One region of the Chryseobacterium sp. R2ACT005 genome, then DNA from elsewhere that is predicted to be linked to it. Evidence: riboswitches for the same ligand, from Rfam matches in the RefSeq annotation. Region 1 holds a riboswitch; each other region holds the start of a gene.
The links. Region 1 has a riboswitch for S-adenosylmethionine ahead of ACPF63_RS18870 (alpha/beta fold hydrolase). Riboswitches for the same ligand answer to the same signal wherever they lie in the genome.

Region 1 (6,047 bases):
TTCAAAAGTAATGGGAAAACATTGTTTCTTGCCAGCTCAGCAAATACTTTATTGAAATCTTCTGCTACAAAACCGATCACAGAAACATTATTAATACTATAGATCTGAGAAACTTTTCCAGATTTTCTTTCTGCTTCAAACTCATCAATAAGACAAGCAACTGCTTTTTCTGCATCAATTTCCTGAACCAAGATAGAAATTCCGTTTTCTATGGCCTGTTGGGAAATTACTCCTACACTGATACGCGCTAAGGTAAGCGCTTTAAAAATTCGTCCGTCAATCCCGATTTCTCCCAGGAAATCTTCTCCTTCAAATTTGATGATTGATCTGTTCTTCAAAAATTTTATTTCGTTAGCATTTTTCATTACTTCTGTAAAATGTTTTTAATGATATTATTTAATTGTTGATATTCCATTAGGAAGGCATCATGCCCGTGTATAGATTGGATCTCGTGATAAGAAACATTCTTATTTTTCTTTTTTAAGTTTTCAAAACACATTCGGATTTCAGAAGCAGGAAAGAATAAGTCTGTATCTACGGAGATCATGTGCATTCGTGCCTGTATTTTATCCAGTGATCGTTCATCAGCATTAATATTCATCAAGAGATGATTCATCAGTTTGTACGCTTTTAAACTAAATCTTTCGTTTAGTGCATTACCATGATAAACCAACCAATCTTCTGATTCCAGACATTGTTTGTCCTGGTTATATTGGTTTTGAAATCTGTCATTGAGCGACTGTGGTGTTCTATAACACAGCATGGCATGAATTCTTGCTTTCTGTAGTGGTTCTTCTTTATCATTCAATAAAAATTTCTGAACCAGACATTGTGCATGAAGCCAGTCATGTGTTCTGTAATCACAGGCAATAGGAATAAATATTTCTGCAAGATCCGGCTGCTTGGCAAGCATTTCCCAGGCAATTCCTCCTCCCAGAGAGCCTCCAATAATGGCGTATAGATTTTTGATATGTAAAGCTTCAAGCCCTTTTAGAAATATCGCAGCGATATCTGAAGGCGTGAAATCTTCATAGTCTTCAATTAAAAAATTGTCATAACCGTTTCCGGGTATATTGAAACACAGAACCGTATATTGATTGGTATCAACAATCTGATTTTCTCCTACCAATTGTTTCCACCAACCTTTTTCTCCGGATACATCTGAGTTTCCGGTAAGTGCATGATTGATTAAAACAATGGGTGCTGTAAACAGATCTTTCCCAAAAAGCTGATAGCTTAACGGGATATGGTATTCCTTTTGGGAATTGGTTTGATACGAAAGATTTATATAGTTTAGTTCTGTTTTCAATTCTATTATATTTTAATACAAATACAATTGAAAATGCCACAGGAAATGGCTGAAAAGAACTTCAGTAAGTTATCTGTCCAAAATACTTTGGTAGAACGTAGCACCTTCTTTGCTTGCGCAAAGGGTTGCTAAGGTTTCATAGGGTCTAATCCCTCAACCTTTCTTGATAACATTTTCAATATTTGAATGAACGAATGGTGCAAAGATAGTTCTTTTCTTTTAATTTCAAAAAAAAATTATTTTAATATTTAAAAAAGCCCTTAAATACAAGTATTTCAAAACTATATTAATAATTGTTCAGATGAAAAAAATTGGAATTATTTTTCAAAAAAACTAACTTCGTATGGAAAAATGATGAGATATGACCGCCGAAAAAGAAAGATTACAAGATACTAAATGGAAAAACTGGGGACCTTATGTAAGCAACCGACAGTGGGGAAATGTACGTGAAGATTACAGCTCAAACGGGAATGCCTGGGATTTTACCAATCATAATAATGCTGAAAGCTATGCTTACCGCTGGGGAGAAGAAGGCATCGCCGGAATTTCTGATGTAAAGCAACTTTTTTGTTTTGCTTTTTCATTCTGGAACAAGAAAGATAAAATGGTAAAAGAACGATTCTTCGGATTGAGTAACCCTCAGGGAAATCATGGTGAAGACATCAAAGAAATCTTTTATTACCTGGACAATACACCTACCCACAGCTATATGAAAATGGTGTATAAATATCCGATTAATGAATTTCCTTACGATGATCTTATTACAGAAAATGGAAAACGAAGCAAAAAGGAACCGGAATATGAGATTTTCGATACCGGAATTTTTGATAACGATGAATATTTTGATATTTTCATTGAATACTGTAAAGCCGATCACAACGATATCTTAGCCAGAGTCACCGTTTGTAATCGAAGCCAGCATGAGGCTCCTATTCTGGTAGCTCCCACAATCTGGTTCAGAAACAACTGGAAATGGGGATACAATACTTATAAAGGAGAGGTCAATGCGTCTCATGACGGAAGTATTAATATTGGTCATGACAGTATTTCGATCAAAAAGCTATATTCCCGAAACTCAAATGCACAGAGTGTATTTTGTGATAATGAAACCAATACTTCCAAACTTTACGGAGCTCCCAAAGCAGAGAATACTTATTTCAAAGATGGAATTAATAATTTTATTATTCATCAGGGAGATACTGTAAATCCAGAAAAAAGAGGAACAAAAGCTTCTTTTCTTATTGATGAAATTATTGATGCTGGGGAATCAAAAGTTTTTGAGTTCAGGTTGTCTCCTGACGAAATGGATGAACCTTTTGACAGTTTTGATCATATTTTCAATATCCGTCAAGCTGAAGCTGAAGAGTTTTATAACGATATTCAGAATGATACAGTAAATGAAGATGAAAGAAATGTTCAGCGACAGGCTTTTGCAGGGCTTCTTTGGAATAAACAGTTCTATCATTACAATATCGGAAAATGGTTGAAAGGAGATCCCAATTTTGAGGCTCCAAGAAATTTCAACGAATATGTAAGAAATACAGAATGGAATCATCTTCATAATAAGGATATCATTTCCATGCCTGATAAATGGGAGTATCCATGGTATGCTACGTGGGATCTGGCATTTCACTGCGTCCCTTTCTCCATTATAGATGCGGAATTCGCCAAAGGACAGCTTTTATTACTTACCAAAGAATGGTACATGCATCCTAACGGACAGCTTCCTGCTTATGAATGGAACATGAGCGATGTGAACCCGCCTGTACATGCCTGGTCTTGCTTCCGTGTTTTTAAGATTGATGAAAAAAACAATGGAAAGCCGGATTTATTATTTTTAGAAAAAGTCTTTCAGAAGTTGTTGCTGAATTTTACATGGTGGGTCAACAGAAAGGATAAAAATGGTAAAAATATTTTCGGAGGCGGCTTCCTTGGTCTCGATAATATTGGTGCTTTTGACCGCAATATGGAACTAAAGGACGGTCAGCATCTTGAACAGGCAGACGGAACAAGCTGGATGGCGATGTATGCATTGAATATGATGCGTATTGCGATGGAACTTGCCCAATATTATCAGGTATATGAGGATATGGCGATCAAGTTTTTTGAACATTATCTTTATATCGCTGAAGCTATGGAAAACCTGGGTGAAGGAACAAAAGGCTTGTGGAATGAAGAAGACGGATTCTTCTATGATGTATTGCAGCTTGGAAACGGAGACAGTGTTTCTTTGAAATTAAGAAGTATTGTCGGCTTAATTCCTTTATTCGCAGTAGAAATTGTGGATCACAGGCTGTTGGAAAAGATGCCTAATTTCAAAACCAGAATGGAATGGATCCTAAAAAATAAACCGGAACTCACCAAGCTCGTTTCTCATTGGGATGAGGAGGGACAAGGCAGAAAACATCTGATGAGTATTTTACGTAAAAACAGATTAACAAAGGTTCTTACAAGAATGCTTGATGAAAAAGAATTTCTAAGCTCTTACGGAATCCGTGCTATGTCTAAAGTATATGAAGAAAATCCTTTTGTATTCTCTGTGCATGGAGCCGAAAATATGGTATACTATACTCCTGCAGAAAGTGACAGCCGAATGTTTGGTGGAAACAGCAACTGGCGTGGGCCGATCTGGTTTCCTATCAATTTCCTGATTGTTGAAAGCCTGCAGCGTTTTCATTATTATTATGGAAACAGTCTTAAGGTAGAATTTCCAACAGGAAGCGGCGATAAAAGAAATCTTGATGAAGTCGCTCAGAATATCAGCAAAAGGCTCTGTTCAATATTTTTAAAGGATGAACATGGGCAAAGGGCTTTCAACGGAGGCAATCCAAAATTCAATTACGATGAGCATTTCAGAGATTATATCACCTTCTTTGAATATTTTCATGGCGATAACGGCCGTGGTGTAGGGGCTTCTCACCAGACAGGATGGACTGCCACTGTGGCGAAACTGATAAAACCAAGACTTACCTTTTAATCAGCAATGAGTAATAAATAATAAAAAAGCCGGATGAGTCATCCGGCTTTTTCTATTTTTAAATAAGAGATTAAATTTTTTCTCCGTTTACATAGACTTCATATCCGATTTCTACATTCGGTTCTAACGTTTTTGATACGGAACAGTATTTTTCAAAAGAAAGTTCTGCTGCCTTCAACGCTTTTTTAGGATCAATTTCACCTTCTAAAAGAAATTTCACCTTAATAGCCTTGAAAGGTTTTGCATCATCTACTTGTACTCTCTCTCCTTCTACCTCTGCCTGGAAGTCTGTAATGTTCTGACGCTGCTTCTTTAAAATAGAAACCACATCAATTCCGCTGCAGCCTGCTACTGCCATCAGCACACTTTCCATTGGAGAAACGCCTTTTGCTCCCGGCTGGGAAGTATTATCCAGAAGAATAGAATTTCCCTGAGCATTTGTACATTCAAATAAAAAATCGTCGTTTATTCTGTTAAGTGTAATTTTCATTATTTATTGCTTATTGCTTCTGCAAAGTTATAAAATTCCTCTCGCTTTTATCTCCAGATATTTATTGATAACATCGATATTCAAATTTTCCGGAAGTGTATATACAGTATAGATTCCATATTTGCGGAGTTCCTGAATGATCAGTTTCTTTTCAAATTCAAATTTTTCAGCAATGATCTCATCATAGATTTCCTGCATATTTTCAGGATTTTTGTTGATCAGCGTCTGCAATTCTGAATTTTTGAAGAATACAACTACCAGCAAATGGTTTTTTGCGATTCCACGTAGATATTTCAGCTGTCGGTTCAGTCCGTCCAATGTTTCAAAGTTGGTAAAAAGCAGAATTAAGCTTCTTTGATTGATAGAATATTTTACATCCTGATACAGGCGGTTGAAATCACTTTCAAAGAAATCTGTTTTAATATTATAAAGCGCTTCAGAGATTTTTTTCAGCTGCCCGGATTTATTATCGGCTGCAATTTTATTTTCAGCTTTCTTGGAAAAGGTCATCATACCGGCTCTGTCTCCCTTTCTCAAAATAATATGAGACAATGCCATCGTTGCATTAATGGAATAATCCAGTAAACTTAGTCCGTTGAAAGGCATTTTCATGGTTCTTCCTTTATCAATCAGCATAAAAATACGCTGTGATTTTTCATCCTGAAACTGGTTTACCATCAAACGGTTCGTCTTCGACGTCGCTTTCCAGTTGATCGTTCTGATATCATCTCCGGGAACATATTCTTTGATCTGCTCAAATTCCATCGTGTGTCCCAGCTTTCTGACTCTTTTGATTCCACCTAATAAAAATTCACTTTGAATGGCCATCAGCTCATATTTTCTGAGATGAATAAAGGATGGATAAGCAGGAAGCATAGCATCCTTCTGAAAAATAAATCTTTTTGAAATTAAACCTAATGGTGAAGATGCGTAAATATTCAAACCTCCGAAATGATATTCTCCTCTTTCCTTAGGTTCTAATGAATATTGAAAGAATGTATTCGCACCTGAAGAAATCTGTTTTTCAATCAAAAAATCTCTTTTCTGAAACTGAAAAGGAATTTCATCAATAATCTTAGTGGATATGGTAAAGCTATAATTATTTTTGATGTCAATTTTTACAAAGTTCTCATCTCCGTTGGAAAGTTTTTCCGGCAGAATCCTTTGAACCTGTAATGCATTCTTTTGATTAAAAAGCAATAGAAAATCTACTATTGCTGCAAGAAAACAAATCAGGAGTGCAATATGGGCTGCCCACATCAGCACCGGAA
Region 2 (6,047 bases), 160 kb from region 1:
ATCCTCAGGAAGTGTATAACCTAAACTTACATTTTTAAGCCTCGCATACGTTCCGGAGTATAAGAATCTTGAAGATGTTGAGGTCCAGTTATTCGTTGTTGTACTTAATCCAGGAACATCTGTATAAGGATTTTCAGGGGTCCATCTGTTCAGCATTTCTGCGCTCCATACACGTCCGCCGGAACTTCCGTTATGCATGATGGAAGTATAATCGGTATCCAGAATCTTCCCACCGATTTTGAATGTCAGCAATCCTGAAAAATCAAAATTTTTGTAGGTAATGCTGGTACTGATTCCTCCGGTCAGTTTAGGCAAAGCAGAACCCTGCAAGAGTTTTGTTGCTTTTGAATATTCTGAGGTAGTTCCTTCTACTGAATTTCCGCTCGCATCTGTAGAAACCGTTTTCCACAATGGTTTTCCATTGCTTGGATCTACCCCGCCCCATTCAGGGATAAAGAAATCATACACAGAGCCCCCTACCGTTAATAATTTACTTCCCACCACAAGGGAACCGCCAGGCAACTTGGTAACTTTATTGTTTAAGGTACTTAGGTTTACATCTACATTCCATTGGAAATTATCATTCTTAATGGGGGTTGTGAATAATGAAAATTCAAATCCTGTATTTTGAATAGTTCCGATATTCGCCGGATAATCGCTGATTCCCAACGACGGCGCAACCGGCATATTAAACAGAAGATCCTGGCTTTTTCTTTTGAAGTATTCAATATTTCCTTTAACTCTGTTATTCAGAATAGCGAATTCCAATCCTACATTTAAATTAAGGTTCGTTTCCCACTTCACATTATTGGTAGATGTTTTTTCAAGTGTTGTTCCCGGTTCTCCACCAAGACTGATAAATCTGTACAATTCCTGATATGCATAATAAAGCGGTTGCCCGTTTGGCCGAAGTAATTTATCATTTCCTTGTCCTCCATAGCTGGCACGCAATGTCAATTGGTTAAAGACATTCAGGCTTTTTACGAATTCTTCATTTGAAATTTTCCACGAACCACCCACTGACCAGAATCTCCCCCATCTGTTATCCTTCGCAAATCTTGAAGAACTGTCTGCTCTTCCTGATGCAGACAGGAAATAAGTATTATTGTAGTCATACTCTACTTTTCCAAGGAAACTCAATAAGCTCAATTTATTACTGTTCCCACTGAAGCTTCCCAGTAAAGAAGCAGCATCCGGTTCATAATAATAAGGGAGAGAAAACTGGCTTCTTGTTCCGGAAATCGTCTGATAGTCATATTTATAGAATTCATGTCCTGCTAAAGCATTTACATGGTGTTTTCCAAATTTCCTATCGTATGTCAGAATATTACTGGTTGTATAAGAAAGTGTTCTGGTATTGGTTTTCGTTACTGAACCTCCAATCTCAGCGCCTTGTCCCAGCAATGGATTTGAATAATAATGTCCGTTGTAATTCACCAGATCAACAGAAAAGCTTGTCTTGAATTTCAATTCCGGTAAGAAAGTAAATTCCATGAATCCTTTCCCTGAAAAGTTATCTTCTTTATTTTCGTTTTTGTCTAATGGCAGGGTTGCGGCCGCATTCTGATTCTGAAGGGCACTTGTAGGTCTGTATTTTCCAAAATCATAAATCGGGTTTCCATCAGCACCCAAAATGTAAGTTCCGTCATCATTTCTTTCATAATAAGGATAGAATGAAGGAATAAATCTTGCCGCATTGATGATATTACTTGAATTGGAATCTGAAGAAGTGGGTGCCTGCTGAATACTGTTTGTATAGCTTAAGTTTACCCCGACATTCAGCCATTTTTTTACTTCAGAATTGATCTTTAACCTGGTATTGTATCTTTTATATCCTGATTCAATAGCCATTCCCTTATCATCAAGATAGCCCAATGAAAAGAAATAATTGCTCTTATCACTTCCTCCGCTGATATCAAGATCTACCTGATTTCTTGAAGCAACTCTCTGCAAAATATCCCTCCAGTCGTCATTCCAAAGTGGTGATGCTCCGGGTAATAATTTCCCATCGGTTCCCACCGGTTTTGGATATCCTGTTCCATATGGATTGATCCCAAGTGTAGAGACAAGATTATCTGTTGCCATCTGTGCAGCCTGTTGAGAAGACACTTTTCCGGACTGATATCCGTTTCTCAAGGCTTCCCAATATAATTGAAAGTATTGATCTGTATTTACCTGTTCGTAATCTTTTACGGCTCTTCCGGAGAATCCCTGGCTGATATTAAAATTAACTCTAGCTTCTCCTTTTTTACCTGATTTTGTGGTAATGATGATAATCCCGTTTGCTCCTCTTGATCCATACAACGCACTCGCAGTGGCATCTTTCAAAACACTGATGGATTCAATATCACTTGGACTGATGGAGTTAATATTTCCGTCAAAAGGGATTCCATCTACTACATATAACGGATCACTGGAAGCACTTATTGAACCAACTCCTCTGATTCGGATGGTAGAAACAGCTCCCGGCTGCCCTGATGAGCTGGTAGTCTGAATCCCGGCAACCTGCCCTTCCAATGCCTTGGTAATATTGGTTACAGGTCTGTTGTTGATCTTATCGCTGGAAATGGTAGCAACGGAACCGGTATAGCTGTTTCTTTTTGCTTTTCCATAGGCTACGACTACAACTTCGTCAATTTCTTTTTCATGAAGACTGTCCTTTTCCGGCTTAGAACTCTGTGCATGTACACTGGTTACTCCCAGAAAAAATGCAGCAACCGGAGGTATCCAAGTTTTAGAAGCGAATAAATTTTTGCTAATCATAATCAATTTCATTTATCATATATTAAAATTTTGTCCTTTGCAGAAAAGTCAGCAAAGGGCATCGATAAATACGATAAACCAAATGCTTATTTTTCCTTAAAAGGCTGAACGTAACACCTTGCCCAATGGGTAGGTTGTCAAGATTTCACAGGGTCAGTTCCCTCCATCTTTCTTTATAAGCCGATCGAAATATGGTTGCAAAGCTAAAAACTTTTAGTCTACAAAACAAGTAGACTTATTATTTTTCATGATAAATTTTCAAAAATTAACATAAGATTTTAATAAAACCCATTACTGTAAGGAGTTGCAATCATTACCATTTTATCAAACATGATAAATATCATTATTAATAATACAATTGAACGAACGTTAATTTGTGCGGAAATTTTGAGCATTTAATTAAAAAAAGTTTTTAATTTTATAGTATGAAAGTTTTGATTATAAATGGGCCTAATCTCAATCTTTTGGGCACCCGAGAACCGGAAATTTATGGAAATGTTTCCATGGAAAGCTATTTGGAAATTTTAAAATCCGAGTTTCAGTCTCATGAAATACAATATTATCAGTCAAATATTGAAGGAGAGCTTATCAACAGGCTTCAGGAAGATGATTTTGATGCAGTAGTAATTAATCCGGGAGCATTCACCCATTATTCCTATGCGATTGCTGATTGTCTAAAAAATATCAGAAAACCAAAAGTAGAAGTTCATATCAGCAACATCTATAAAAGAGAGGAATTCAGACAGAAGTCTGTGACAGCTGCTAATACGGATGCAGTTTTATCTGGCTTTGGAATGGATGGATATAGATTGGCTATATTAAGCTTAAAGTAATTTTCAAATAATATCTGCGAAAAATTAGAAATAAAAAAGCCTCATCAATGATGAGGCTTTTCCTTATGTTATAGAGAACTATTAGATAGTCTGTTCCTGTAATTGAGGTCCTGAAGCAACTAATTTCTTACCTTCTTCAGTATCACAATACTGCTCAAAGTTTTTGATATATCTTGAAGCAAGATCTTTTGCCTTTTCTTCCCATTCTGAAGCGCTTTCATAGGTATCTCTAGGATCTAAAATACCTGTAGAAACGTTTGGCAATTCAGTAGGAATCTCAAGATTCATGATTGGAACCTGAGTTTTAGGAGCGTTATCGATAGATCCGTCAATGATTGCATCAATGATTGCTCTTGTATCTTTCAGAGAAATTCTCTTTCCCGTACCATTCCAACCTGTATTTACCAAATAAGCTTTAGCACCGTGTTCCTTCATTTTACCGATCAATGTTTTAGAATACATTGTTGGGTGTAATGTAAGGAATGCTTCACCAAATGCAGGTGAGAAAGATGGTTGAGGTTCTGTAATTCCTCTTTCCGTTCCAGCTAGTTTTGATGTATAACCGCAAAGGAAGTGGTATTGAGCCTGATCTTCATTCAAGATGGAAACCGGAGGAAGTACTCCGAATGCATCTGCTGAAAGATAAACAATCTTCTTAGCATGTCCTGCTTTAGAAGGCAATACAATTTTGTTGATATGATAAATTGGATAAGAAACTCTTGTATTCTCAGTGATTGATCCGTCTGTGTAATCTGCTACTCCATTGTTCACAACAACGTTTTCAAGAAGTGCATCTCTTTTGATGGCAGCAAAGATATCCGGTTCTTTTTCTTCAGATAAGTCGATAACTTTAGCGTAGCATCCACCTTCATAGTTAAATACTCCGTTGTTATCCCAACCATGCTCGTCATCACCAATAAGATATCTTTTCGGATCTGCAGACAGAGTCGTTTTTCCTGTTCCTGAAAGACCAAAGAATAAAGCTACATCACCTTTTTCTCCTACGTTAGCAGAACAGTGCATTGAAGCCATACCTTTTAATGGAAGGTAATAGTTCATCATGGCGAACATCCCTTTTTTCATTTCACCTCCGTACCATGTACCTCCAATGATCTGTAGTTTTTCAGTAAGGTTGAACATGATGAAGTTTTCAGAATTCAATCCTTGAGCTTCCCAGTTAGGGTTTATTGTTTTAGAACCATTGATTACTGTGAAATCAGGCTCTCCAAAGTTTTCAAGCTCATAGTGAGAAGGGCGGATAAACATATTAGTAACAAAATGCGCCTGCCATGCTACTTCAACGATAAATCTTACTTTAAGTCTCGTATCTGCATTCGTTCCGCAGAATGTATCTACTACATAAATGTTTTTAGATTCAGCAAGCTGGTTCAGCACTAGTTCTTTACAAGAACCGAAAATTTCTGCAGTAGTAGGTAAGTTTACTTTACCATCCCAGAAAATTGTATCTCTTGTAACATCATCCTGAACAATATATCTGTCTTTAGGTGAACGACCTGTGAAAATTCCTGTTTTTACTGACACCGCGCCAGATTCCGTAAGTTCAGCTTTCTCAAATCCCTGATTTTCAGAAGAAACTTCAGCCTGGTATAATTCTTCATAAGAAGGATTATACACTACTTCATAGTTTCCTTTAATCCCCAATTTCTCTAAATCCTGGATGATTTTAGTGTTTTTCATTTTACTTATATTTTCTATTTCTTTATTGACTTCAACAAAAATAATATTAATTATTTGTTAAAGGTGGTTTAAATATACTGATATAAGTCAGAATGACAAATAAAAAAACAGGATCGTAATGGTTTGATTATAAATAAATTATATTTTCCCATTCAAAAATAGTTGTAAAACCTTTCTCCCAAAAATAGTTCTTGTAGTCCCCAAATTTGGCACTCATTACAAAATCTCCCCCCCATGCGCCTAAACTTTTGACAAAAGAAGGGCAATCTGAGAATATTTTTTCTTTAACTGTGGATATTTCAAGAAAATCAGCAATTTTACGCTCATGAATCATCATTAATTCGGAAAATTTTTCCAATTCACTGCATAACATTATTTTTTTTGTGATATTTGAAAATTCTTCAATCAATTCAGGAGACTTCTTTTTTGATTTATAAAAGTTGATCCCTTCTCTGCTATCCTGCTTCTGATTTAAATGAATAAAAATCAGCTCATTTTTAAATGAAGGATTGAAATTTACCTTCTCATATTTAATCTCAGGTTTGCTTTGGAATAGAACTGCAGATTTTTCTTTTGCCACTGCAATATCATATCCGCTTCCTCCTAAACTAATTGCATTAAGATGAAAAGGATCAATCTCAGCCCATTCTGCAAGATTGTTCATCAAAGTAGAACTGCTACCAAGCCCATAGTCTGCAGGAAACTGAAGATTAGTTTTTAAGTGGTAAGTAAGATTGAATTTGAATTTAGTAT
Region 3 (6,047 bases), 900 kb from region 1:
GCCGTGTTCAATCATAATGGAAGTAAAAATCTGAGAGATCTATTTCCGGAACCTCCTTCTGATGAAGATATGCCGGATTGTGACAGTCTTGGTGTATTGGGAGCTCTTCCCGGAATAATAGGAAGTATGATGGCTCTTCAGACCTTAAAAATCATCACTGATCTTCCGGTAAGTGTCGATCAGTTGACATTGGTAGACACATTGAGCTGGAGATTTCAGACGATAGATTTTTGATCTAAATATAAACACTAATATCACTAATGTTTTCACAAATAACACCATTTTAATATCAATAGGAACGGGCTTTAGCCCGTTTTACTTTTTAGAATATCATCCATAGGCTTTAGCCAAAACCTATATTCCATACAAAAAAGAGGCGGTCACCTTAGGTGCCGCCTCTTTTGTTTTATCTCAAAAAATTATTGTGCCTGCTGCATTACGCCGCCGTTATCTTCTTTTTTAGTCTGGTTCAGGATATTTGGATCCTCTTTCGCCAGTTTATTTCTTGTCGGAATTTTATAGTTAATGGAAAATCCGAAATTCCTTGTGTCATACTTGCTGCTGATCATTACCGGAGTTCCTGATGGTGGATTAGAACGTACCTGCATCATCTGCCCGTTGAAAATATCATTCGCAAAAACAGAAAGCGTCAGACGGTTGTTCATAAACTTCTTCGTCAGCGTAATATCAAGAGAGTTGTTGAATGGTTTCTCTGCCGTGAAATAGAAATATCCTGCCTTTGGAGTCAGATAGCTGTAATTGGCTGTCATTTTGATGTCTTTAGGCAGAAGAATCTGAGTCATAATATTGAAAATCCAGAATCCTTTATTATTCAGATTGTCGATTTCATGTTTCTGGTAACCAGCATATAAGTACATGAAGTTAATTTTATCAGGATTAAAATCAAACTTCATGATTTCGCTCAAAGGCTTGCTGAAAATCATAAAAGGAACCGGTAATCCCACGTTGAAGTTATGAATTTTCATATTCGAAATATTCACCTGCTCGTTGTAGAGTTTTCTTCCGTCTTTTCGGATGATCTGTGCCACCTGATTGTTTGCTGAACTTACGCTATACCCGATAAATGCATAATCAAAAGCCGAAATTTTCAATTCATAATTATCAAAAATAGTAGGTTGTAGATTCGGGTTACCATTAACTTCCGTACTTGGTCCGGAGAACGTTACGTTATTCGGGTTCAGGGCAGAAATACTTGGTAAGCTGATTTTTCTGTTGTAATTCGCAGCAATATAAACCTGATTCATCATGTTATACTGTACACTCGCGTTCGGGAAAAACTTAAATTTATTGAAAGGAATCAAATTCGCTTCCACCAGTTTTGCATCTTTATCGAAATATCTTGTTACCCCCGAAATGTCATAGTTTTCCGCACGGGAACCCAATGTGAAGTCAAACTTTTTCAGTTTAGCCTGAAACTCCAAATAGGTAGAAGCAGTTTGTCTTTGATATTCAAGATTCGTCAAGCCAAAACTTTCCGTATCATAATCCTGTTTTTCATACAATCCTCCAAAGCTTACCTTTCCACCATCAAGAAGCTTGATAGGCTGGGCATAATCTACTTTAAAGTTGGCAATATTCATTACAGATTCATTGTTCAGAATATCTTTTAAGCCACTCATTGCACTGTTAATTGGTGGATTGGGAGCTGCAGCAAATATACCATCCTGAAAATAATTGTCCTGAGAGAATTTACTGTCTGATCTTGTGTAGCCGAACTGAAAGTCCAGTTTTTGAGATTTGTCAGCAAAACGTTTCTGATACGTTACAACAGCTTCCTGTCTCAAGCTATTGGTATGGGCCACATCAGAAGATGTATAAAAAGCTTCTCTTAAATCCTTTGGATTGTTCTGAAAAGGTAAATCTCCATGACCGTTACTTAAAGTATAATTGTCATTATTATTGTGGTAAATATCGTAGTTTAATAATAATCTGTCCTGTCCTAAATCAAAAGTCAATCCTGATTTTGCAAAATACCCTCGTCCGTATCTGTCGGTATGACTTGTTAAAAGCTCATCCTGTTGGCCGTTCAGCATACTTTCACGGTAGTTTTGACCAACATTCAGCTGCCATCCGAAATATTTATTTCTGGCATTTAAATTAACGGAGTTGGTCGTTCTGCTTCTGTATTGATCATAATTCGTAAAAGAATAATTCCCGGAATAAGTAGCAGTTAAATATTTATTGGCATTTTTGTTCGTGATGATATTCATGATTGCACCTCCGGATGTAGCCGGAAATTCAGCGCCGGGTTGAGTGATTACCTCAATTCTTTCTACAGAATTGGCAGGCATTCCTTCAAGAAAGGAGTTCAATTCATTGGATGTGATGTTCAGAGGTCTTCCGTTAAGATATACTTCCAGCATTTTTCCCTGGTACATCATTCCTGCGATGTCGGTAGATACCAGTCCAGGAAGCTTTTTTATTCCTTCTAATACGTTTCCGTTGTTCAGCTGAGGTTGCTCGGAAAAGTCAAAAATAGTACGGTCTGCCTTTTGTTCAACTGCTTTTTTAGTTTTGGTGATGACTACACCTTCAATCTGCTTTTCCTGAGGTTTATTGTTTTTTTCCTGTGAAAAGACAAAAACAGAGCTTAATAAGGATAACGCGAAAATCGTTTTTTTCATAATGTTTTTACTGATATCCGGTTAGACGCTGAAAAAGATAATTTGTTACGCTAAAATGTTGAAAATCGAAATTTTAGGTTAAATATTTTTTTATTTATGAAATAATTATATCTTTGCCGGGTAATTATCAAGAATCTCTAGATGGGATAGCAACCTGCAAAAACAAGCAAGGTGCTGCAATCGATAAGCCGGATCTTCCGGAAAAAATGTTTATCATTCTATCATTATCCCCATCTTGAATTTTTGTTTTAAAGTTAAATTCAAATGTTTAAAGACAAGGGAAATCTCCTTACATCAGTTATCTTTTATTCTTCGGATCATGAAGTGAATCTTCATTATTCCCATATGTTTTCATGCCATTTCTATATGCGCATGTGTTGTTGCTTCTAGCCTTTTCTATTTCTAAAAAATAATACAAACATTTCGAACATTTATGTAACCTTAAAATTTAGGGATACGGGATTTGTATTGCTCAAAAAACAATTTTTAACAACAAAAAGTAAACAACAAACAACATGCATAATTTCAGGAAAAAAATATTTGTTCCTTCTATTGCGCTTATTTCTACATTTTATTACGCACAGACGGACACGTTACAATCTAAGAAAATAGAAGATGTAGTCATCCTTGGATCAAGAGGTTCCGGAAGATCATTGACAGATACACCTGTTCCGGTAGACATCATTAATATATCAAAAATTTTAAAACAGAGCCCGACTAATAGTATCAGCCAGGCCTTAAATTATATTGTACCCTCATTTTCATCCACTTCTCACACGGTTAACGATGGAACTGACTTTGTAGATCCTGCTCTTTTAAGAGGTTTAGGTCCGGATCAGGTTTTAGTTTTACTCAATGGAAAAAGAAGATACCAGTCTTCATTGATTAATGTTACCCTCACACCGGGAAGAGGATCTGTGGGAACCGATCTTAATGCTATTCCAGCTTTTGCTTTAGAAAAAATTGAGGTTTTAAGAGATGGAGCTTCTGCCCAATATGGTTCTGATGCCATTGCTGGAGTCGTTAACCTTGGATTGAAAAAAAGATTAGGGCTTTCCGGACAGGTGTTTTTAGGTGGATATGCTTCACCTGTTGCCAATAATTTCTCCGGAGGAGTGGATGGACAGACCATTTCTGTAGACCTTAATTATGGAGCTAAAATTGGACAGACCGGATTTTTTAACGTTACAGGTTCTGCCCAATACCGAGACCCTTATTCCAGAGCCGGAGTAAGAGAAGGAGATATCTTCAATGCCTATAATGCCATTAACTATAGAGCATTACAGGATGGAGTGAATATTGATGGGTTGTATAAAAATATTACCAATACTTCCAATACTCAGCAGATTATCAATACAATTAAACAATATGCAGGTAAGGTTGGATATTTTGCACCGGATTTTCAGTCTCAGATTTCGGGAGCAAATAGTATTTCGGACCTTCAAAAATTATTAGGTAAAGATTTTACCTCCCAGGAACTTAATTACAGAGGATTAGAGAGAAAAGATTTCAGTCTGAGAGCAGGACAGTCTAAGCTGCAATCCGGACAGCTCTTCTTTAATTCTGAGATTCCTGTTAATGAGGAATGGAAGGTTTACTCATTTGGAGGTTACAGCTACCGCCTTGGAAATGCCGGAGGATTTTACAGACTTCCTAATACTGAAAGAAACATCAATGCAGTGACTCCCAACGGATATCTTCCTCAGATTGAAGCAACCGTAAATGATTATTCTCTCGCTGCAGGAGTCAAAGGGAAATGGAATGGCTGGAATGTGGACTTCAGTAATACATTCGGGAAAAACGTCTTCAGTTTTGGGGTGGTAAATACCTTTAATGCATCACTTACAGACAGTTCTCCAAGAACTTTTGATGCCGGAGGCTCTGAGTTTTCACAAAATACCGTCAATCTTGACTTTTCCAAAAAATATGATGTCCTGAAAGGATTGAACATTGCATTTGGAGGTGAATACAGACACGAAAACTATAAAGTAAATGTTGGAAAAGAAAATTCTTATGCTTCTTATGATATTTATGGACGTGTGGTAACCGCTAAAACCCCTGAAAATGAAAAAGCAACCGATTTCTTCGGAAATACAAGACCGGCCGGAGCTCAGGTTTTCCCAGGGTTTAGTCCGGAAAATGCAGTCTCCGGAAACAGAAACAGTATTGCGGCTTATGCAGATGCAGAGCTGGAGGTTACTGACGGATGGCTGCTGGAAGGAGCTTTACGATATGAGAATTATTCAGACTTCGGATCTACATTCAATTATAAGCTGGCAACCAATGTAAAGCTGGCTCCCAATCTAAACTGGAGAGGTGCTGTTTCTACGGGGTTTAGAGCACCATCTTTAGCACAAATCTATTATAGTTCTACTTCTACACTGATTCAACAGGGAAAAACTACACAGGTAGGTACTTTCAGAAACAATTCTGAAGCAGCACAGGCATTGGGTATTCCAAAATTGAAACAGGAAACCTCACAATCCTACAGCACAGGAATTACATGGAAGATTCCGTCATTAAGCCTGACTTTCACAGCAGATGCTTATTTAATAAAGATTAAGGACAGAGTAGTATTGACAGATCTTTTCTTCCGCCCTAATGGTAATTTTACCCCAGGTTCGGATCAGGCAGTTCTTCAGGACGCTTTTGATCTTGCAAGGGCAAGTGCTGCCAATTTTTTTGCCAATGCGGTGGACTCTCAGACGAAAGGGCTGGATATTACCATTTCTCAGAATTCAAAAATCTCATCAGGGATTTCTTTGGAGAATAACTTCGGCCTTAATCTTAATCAGACCAAAAGAATCGGAGATATCCATGCGTCACCTAAATTAGTAAGCCAGATTGATAATTATTTCTCAGAACCGAACAGAGTATATTTTGAAGAAGCTGTACCACGTGTAAAAGCTACCTTATCCAATACGTTAAGAGTTTCCGGATTTACTTTCCTGCTGCGTAATTCTTTCTTCGGTAAAGTGACGGATGCCGATGTTTTAGATGCTAATTTTGACGGAGTAACAGGAAGTACAGAGCACTTCGTACTTAATAATCGTTTGATAACTGATTTATCTGTAGGATATGATTTTAATAAAAATATTTCAGCAACTATCGGGAGCAATAATATATTGAATATACTGCCTTCTAAAAGCCCGAATATAAATTCATTAACAGCTGATAACCAGTTTGTATATTCAAGACAGGTTTCTCAGTATGGTATTGGTGGAAGGTTCTTATTTGCAAGAATTGAATTCAGATTCTAATAAATAAAGCTTAGAAAATTTAATAAAAAAACAGAGATATCTTCTCTGTTTTTTTATATTCTATTACACCATAAAGAATGAATTATCTATTAGGGTGATTATTCTAATTTTATTTATTTCAGTGAAGAAAATTCAATAAAAT
Region 4 (6,047 bases), 830 kb from region 1:
AAAACTTTATTCCGTTGTTTTTCTGTTGATTGCAATGGCAGTTTTTGGGCAGATCAATTACTCCATCAGCCCAAATCCATTCAATGAAACCGATGCCGTAACCCTTACTGTTCCCGGAGATCAGATTGATGAGTCGGCATGGGGCGTGTCTAATAATGCCATTTATATCTGGACATGGTCTTTTGATACTAATTATCAGAACAGTCAGGACTGTCCTACCAATGGCAGCTGGAACAACTCCAATGACCTGAATAAACTAAATTATAATGCTGCTACAGACAGCTACTCACTTACTTTTACCCCGACTTCTTTTTTCGGAAGAACAGGAATCGGGAGGTTCGGGTTTTTATTAAAAGATAAAACAGGATCTCATCAGAGCTCACCGGACATTTTTGTAAATGTGGGCACTTTAAGCTTAAATCTTACCAATCCGCTGGCTAATAGTCTGACTTCTGTTCCGGCAGGAAACTCTATTAATATTACGGCTACAACAAGTAATAATGCAACATTTCAGTTAAAAGCAAACGGAATTGTTGTCAACTCTGCAACAACTCCTTCACAATCCTATTCTTACAGTTATACGGTTACCCAGGATGCCAGCATGGAACTTGTTGCCACAGAAGGAGTTAATTCTAAAACTGCGACATTCATTTTACAGGTTCCGAGAAATGTAGTTTCTGAAGCCATTCCAAACTGGATTAAACAGGGGATTAATTATCATCCGACAGATCAGACAAAAGTAGGACTTGCGTTATATGCGCCTGGCAAAAGCTTTGTACACGTCATTGGAAGTTTTAATAACTGGGCGGTGAATGATACTTATTTAATGAAAAAAGATACCACAAACCCGGATCTTTATTGGATTGAGCTCAATGGGATTACGCCTCAGCAACTCTATACTTTTCAGTACAGAACGAATGATCTGAGAAAAGTGGCAGACCCTTATTCACCCCAGATCTTATCTTCTTATGATGATCCGTGGATCTCAGCTTCTACCTATCCGAATTTACCTGCATTTCCTGCCGGACAAGGTTTTGAAGTTTCAACATTTAAAACGGGGCAGACAGCCTATAACTGGCAGACAACCAGTTTTCAGAGACCCGCGAAAGAAGATCTGGTGGTCTACGAATTATTATTGAGAGATTTTACACAGGAAAAGAACTGGCAGTCTCTGATCAGTAAAATTTCTTATTTAAAAAATCTAAAGATCAATGCTATAGAATTACTTCCCATCATGGAATTTGACGGAAACCTTTCATGGGGATACAATACTTCTTTCCATTATGCATTGGACAAAGCTTATGGAACTCCCGAAAAATTCAAAGAATTTGTAGACCTCTGCCACCAGAACGGAATTGCAGTTATTCTGGACGTCGCATTTAACCATGCAACAGGACGTTCTCCTCTGGTAAGGCTTTGGAATGTAGATCCTGATGGAGACGGTTACGGGGATGTTGCTCCAAACAATCCTTATTTCAATCAGGTCCCGAAACATTCATACAATGTATTTAACGATTTTAATCATACAAGCCTTTCAACTCAATATTACGTTGAAAGATGTCTTCAACAATGGCTGACAGAATATCACATTGACGGATTCCGCTGGGATTTAACAAAAGGATTTACCCAAAGCTGCTCCGAAAATGATGAAGCATGCACCAACGCTTATCAGCAGGACAGAGTGGATATCATGAAACATTATGCAGACAGACAGTGGGCAATCGATCCCAATTCTTACATGATTTTTGAGCATCTGGGAACGGATGCAGAAGAACAGCAATGGGCAAACTACAGGGTAGCGGAGGGAAAAGGAGTGATGCTTTGGAATAAACAAACGGAGCCTTATAACCAGAATACTATGGGATATAAAGACAACAGTAATTATGACAGAATGAACCATAGTCTTCATGGGTTTACCAATATGCGTGCTGTAGGGTACGGAGAAAGTCATGATGAAGAAAGATTGATGTTTAAAAATCTTGCATATGGTGCTGCGAACGGTAGCTATGACGTTAAAAACCTTAATACAGCTCTTGAAAGAATGAAAACTTTCGGTGCAACATTCTTTACTATTCCAGGTCCGAAAATGATCTGGCAGTTTGGGGAATTAGGATATGAATTCAGTATCAACAGATGTGCTGACGGTACTATCAATAACGGGTGCAGAACGGATGAAAAGCCTGTTGCATTTACTTTAAACTATGATACCAACGTAAACAGAAAAGCTGTATATGATATATGGGCTAAAATAATCACGATCAGAAATACCCATCAGGTTTTTAAAACTAAAACGTACAGTATAGAATCCAATAATCTGACTAATGATCCGGACGGATTGATCACAAGAATTTATCTCTATGATCCGGCTATTACAACCGGGATAAAAAATGTTGTCGTACTGGCCAATTATGATTTATCTGCAAAAAATGTTGTTCCTTTCTTTCCTTACACAGGGCAATGGCAGAATCTCATGGATGACAGTATTTCGAATATCGCCTCTACCACGGCTCCGATAACTTTACAGCCAGGAGAATTCAGGATTTTCGGGAATTATGGAGGTGCACTGTCAACAACAGATCCAAATACTGTAAATAAATTATCACTTCAGATCGCTGATAATCCAATACAAAACGGAGTGGCGAAATTAATTTTTAATAAAGCAAAAAACGGAGAAATTTTGATTTTTGATATGACGGGTAAAAAACTGGATTCATTCAAACTGAATAAAGAAAACGGAACTTATGAAGTAAAAGTCAGTTATCCTGCAGGCACTTATCTGGTGCAGTTGAAATCGGAAACAGGAATTGCCATTCAAAAGATGATAATCAAATAAAAACAAATTATGAAGTTGTTTAGACTTATAAAATTGTTGAATATATTAAAACCATTAAGAAGGATTTAAGAAATAAAGTGTAGTTAAGATGAATCATTCTGATTTTTAAGCTTAAAGCGAAGCTTATCTTAATACTCTTATCGCCTTATTATAATCTTAATGTTTCAAAAATAAAACTTTAAACAAGTTCTATAAAATAATAAAAGGCAAATTTGCAGTGTAGCAGATTTGCCTTTTTTGTCTATTTAAAAAAATAGTCTACTTTTGCAGTAGATTTATCAAGAAAGGTGGAGGGATTTGGCCCAAAGAAACCTTAGCAACCTGCACGATTCGAGAAGTGTAAAGGTGCTAATTCCAACCCTGAGGGGGAGATAAGCGAAGTCAATATTCTTATATGAATTCCATTTCTTGAAGTCTTGTATATCTGCGGAAAAATCCGTCAGACTGTAATTATTAATTGGCAAGAACAAAAATGAAAAAATTAAGTACAGCTGTATTATTGCTTGGGGCAATTTTGGTTGCTGCTCAGGAGAATGAGGAGAAAGGAAAACAAATAGAAGATATTGTTATCGTTGGAAACCGTAATGTAAAAAGAACAAAACTGGAAACACCGGTTCCTGTAGATGTTATCAATATTGACAAAATTCAAAGGAATTCTCCGCAAATGACGGCTCAGGATCTTCTGAATTATGTTATCCCATCGTTTAATGCAGTGAGACAGTCTGCTTCTGATGGTACGGAACATATTGATCCTGTAACCTTAAGAGGAATGGCCCCTGATCAGGTTCTCGTATTGCTTAACGGGAAAAGAAGACACACCACTTCTTTAGTCAATTATCAGAATACCGTGGGGAATGGCTCTGTAGGAACAGATCTGAGTACAATTCCTGTTATTGCTATTGATAGAATAGAAGTGTTAAGGGACGGAGCTGCAGCACAATACGGTTCTGATGCCATTGCAGGAGTGATCAATATTATTCTTAAAAAAAATACGGGAGCCTCAGCAAGTCTTACGTATGGATTGACTGGGAGAAATGATGGAGATACCTATCAGGCAGGAGCCAATTATGGTACTTCATTAGGAAAAAAAGAGGGTTATATCAACCTTTCTCTACAATTAAGCCACAGAGGAAAAACAACACGAACTCAAAATCATGATCTGGATATTTTTGGAAATAATTTTGCCTATGCATTTGCTGATGATCCCGAAGCGGCAAGAGCTGCAGATGATGCAAAGATTAAAGAACATGGGTTAACCCGTGATGATTTTAATTTTCAGATCGGAGATGCCCAGATCAGACAGGGACAGCTGTTTTTCAATGCGGAATATCCTTTTAACGATCAATTTAAAATCTATTCTTTCGGAGGTTTCAGTATCAAAGAAGGAAAAGGCTTTGGTTTCAGAAGGCTGCCGAGCGAAGCATCAAATGTGGTTTCATCCATTTATCCGAACGGCTTTCAGGCAACTCTTGGATCTCAGGTGTATGATGTTTCTTATGCTGTAGGTGCAAAATATAATGTCAATGATTGGGTATTAGACCTAAGCAACACATTCGGAAGTAATACCTTCAATTATAATGTAAGCAATACCAATAATGCTTCTCTCGGGGTAAAATCGCCAACCCGGTTTTATGCAGGCGCCCATAGTTTTCTGCAGAATACTGTTAATCTTGATGTTTCCAAAAATATAAACCGTTTCAATATCGCTTTTGGGGGAGAATTTAGGTTTGAACAATATCAGATCAAAGCAGGGGATGAAGCTTCTTATACCCAATATGACATTAATGGAAATGTAGCTACAGAAGGGTCAACAGTATTGGGTGCGGGTGGATCTCAATCTTTTATCGGGTTTTCTCCAAACAATACCTTGAAAAAAGACAGACACTCAACTGCTGTGTATGCGGATGTTTCCTATGATTTAGATAAAAAATTAAATATTGACGCCGCTGCCAGATTTGAAAATTATTCAGATTTCGGAAATACGTTGAATGGAAAGCTTGCCGTCCGATATGAGTTCGTAAAAAATTATGCAGTAAGAGCAGCGGTTGGAACAGGATTCAGGGCACCTTCCCTTCAGCAGCAGTATTTCAATAATTCATATGCGGATATTTCTACTTCAGGCTCAAAGATTGTTACCAAAGGAATATTCAGTAACGATAGCGAAGCCGCCAGAATTCTGGGATTTGATAAACTCAAACAGGAAACTTCTGTCAACGCGAGTGCGGGATTTACCCTGAAACCTTTACACAATTTAACGGTCGCTATAGATGGATACTGGATTAAAGTGAAAGACAGAATTGTGATTACCAGTAATATAACAGACCCAAGACTAGACCAGTTTAAGGTGGAAAGCGGAAGGTTCTTCGCCAATGCTATTGATACAGAAACGAAAGGAGTAGATGTAGTGGTTTCTTATGACTGGATTCTTGGTAACGGAAAATTAAATATGAATCTTGCCGGAAATTATACAGAAACTAAAATTACAGACTTTCATTTTCCGGAAAACTTAGGAACTCCTAAAAATCAGTTTTTTGGTCCGGATCAGATCAATATCATTGAAACACTGTCTCCAAAAACAAAAGCTTCATTTGGATTAAATTATGGAATCGGGAAGTTCAATTTTCTCGTGAGAAATACCTATTTTGGTAAAGTGATAAGAGATGGTTATCCATTTGGAGGCGTTCAGGAATTCTCCCCAAAAGTAGTTACGGACATCAGTATTGGATATGATATCACAAAAAGTATCAACTTTACAGTAGGGGCCAACAATGTATTTGATGTTTTTCCGGATCGCCAGATTTATGAAAATTCATACTATGGAGTATTCAAATATGCGCCAGTTCAGATGGGAACACTGGGGAATTATTTCTTCGGAAGGCTTAATTTTAATTTTTAATCATTAAATGAGTACTACCTCACATCAGATTGGCTGGAAAACAGCAGCAGCCATCGTCGTTTCCAATATGATAGGAACAGGGATTTTTACAACCCTGGGATTTCAGTTATCAGATATTACCAATACCTACAGTATTTTCCTGTTATGGAGCATCGGAGGAATTCTCGCCTTATTCGGGGCTTTTTGCTATGCCGAATTAGGCTCACATTTCAAAGGAAACGGAGGTGATTTTATCTATCTTAAAGAAACCTATCATCCGCTGTTCGGATATCTGATAAGCTGGGTTTCACTCATCATCGGATTTTCCTCTCCGGTTGC

Region 2: another riboswitch for S-adenosylmethionine. It lies ahead of ACPF63_RS19655 (SusC/RagA family TonB-linked outer membrane protein); the one in region 1 lies ahead of ACPF63_RS18870 (alpha/beta fold hydrolase).
Region 3: another riboswitch for S-adenosylmethionine. It lies ahead of ACPF63_RS23045 (TonB-dependent receptor plug domain-containing protein); the one in region 1 lies ahead of ACPF63_RS18870 (alpha/beta fold hydrolase).
Region 4: another riboswitch for S-adenosylmethionine. It lies ahead of ACPF63_RS22705 (TonB-dependent receptor plug domain-containing protein); the one in region 1 lies ahead of ACPF63_RS18870 (alpha/beta fold hydrolase).

What each region holds. Positions count from the first base shown of each region.
Region 1 is NZ_CP188192.1:4,112,343-4,118,389, forward strand. Features, by position in the region: gene ACPF63_RS18865 (ACT domain-containing protein) at 1-365, opposite strand, end outside; gene ACPF63_RS18870 (alpha/beta fold hydrolase) at 365-1,309, opposite strand; SAM riboswitch class I at 1,376-1,482, opposite strand; gene ACPF63_RS18875 (MGH1-like glycoside hydrolase domain-containing protein) at 1,671-4,286, shown strand; gene ACPF63_RS18880 (OsmC family protein) at 4,357-4,776, opposite strand; gene ACPF63_RS18885 (DUF58 domain-containing protein) at 4,804-6,047, opposite strand, start outside.
Region 2 is NZ_CP188192.1:4,272,103-4,278,149, forward strand. Features, by position in the region: gene ACPF63_RS19655 (SusC/RagA family TonB-linked outer membrane protein) at 1-2,763, opposite strand, end outside; SAM riboswitch class I at 2,847-2,945, opposite strand; gene ACPF63_RS19660 (type II 3-dehydroquinate dehydratase) at 3,189-3,596, shown strand; gene pckA (phosphoenolpyruvate carboxykinase (ATP)) at 3,678-5,294, opposite strand; gene ACPF63_RS19670 (GYDIA family GHMP kinase) at 5,422-6,047, opposite strand, start outside.
Region 3 is NZ_CP188192.1:5,013,589-5,019,635, forward strand. Features, by position in the region: gene ACPF63_RS23035 (HesA/MoeB/ThiF family protein) at 1-234, shown strand, start outside; gene ACPF63_RS23040 (outer membrane beta-barrel protein) at 420-2,645, opposite strand; SAM-I-IV-variant riboswitch at 2,765-2,862, shown strand; gene ACPF63_RS23045 (TonB-dependent receptor plug domain-containing protein) at 3,161-5,905, shown strand; gene ACPF63_RS23050 (DUF5694 domain-containing protein) at 6,019-6,047, opposite strand, start outside.
Region 4 is NZ_CP188192.1:4,938,373-4,944,419, forward strand. Features, by position in the region: gene ACPF63_RS22700 (alpha-amylase family glycosyl hydrolase) at 1-2,833, shown strand, start outside; SAM riboswitch class I at 3,106-3,211, shown strand; gene ACPF63_RS22705 (TonB-dependent receptor plug domain-containing protein) at 3,306-5,729, shown strand; gene ACPF63_RS22710 (APC family permease) at 5,737-6,047, shown strand, end outside.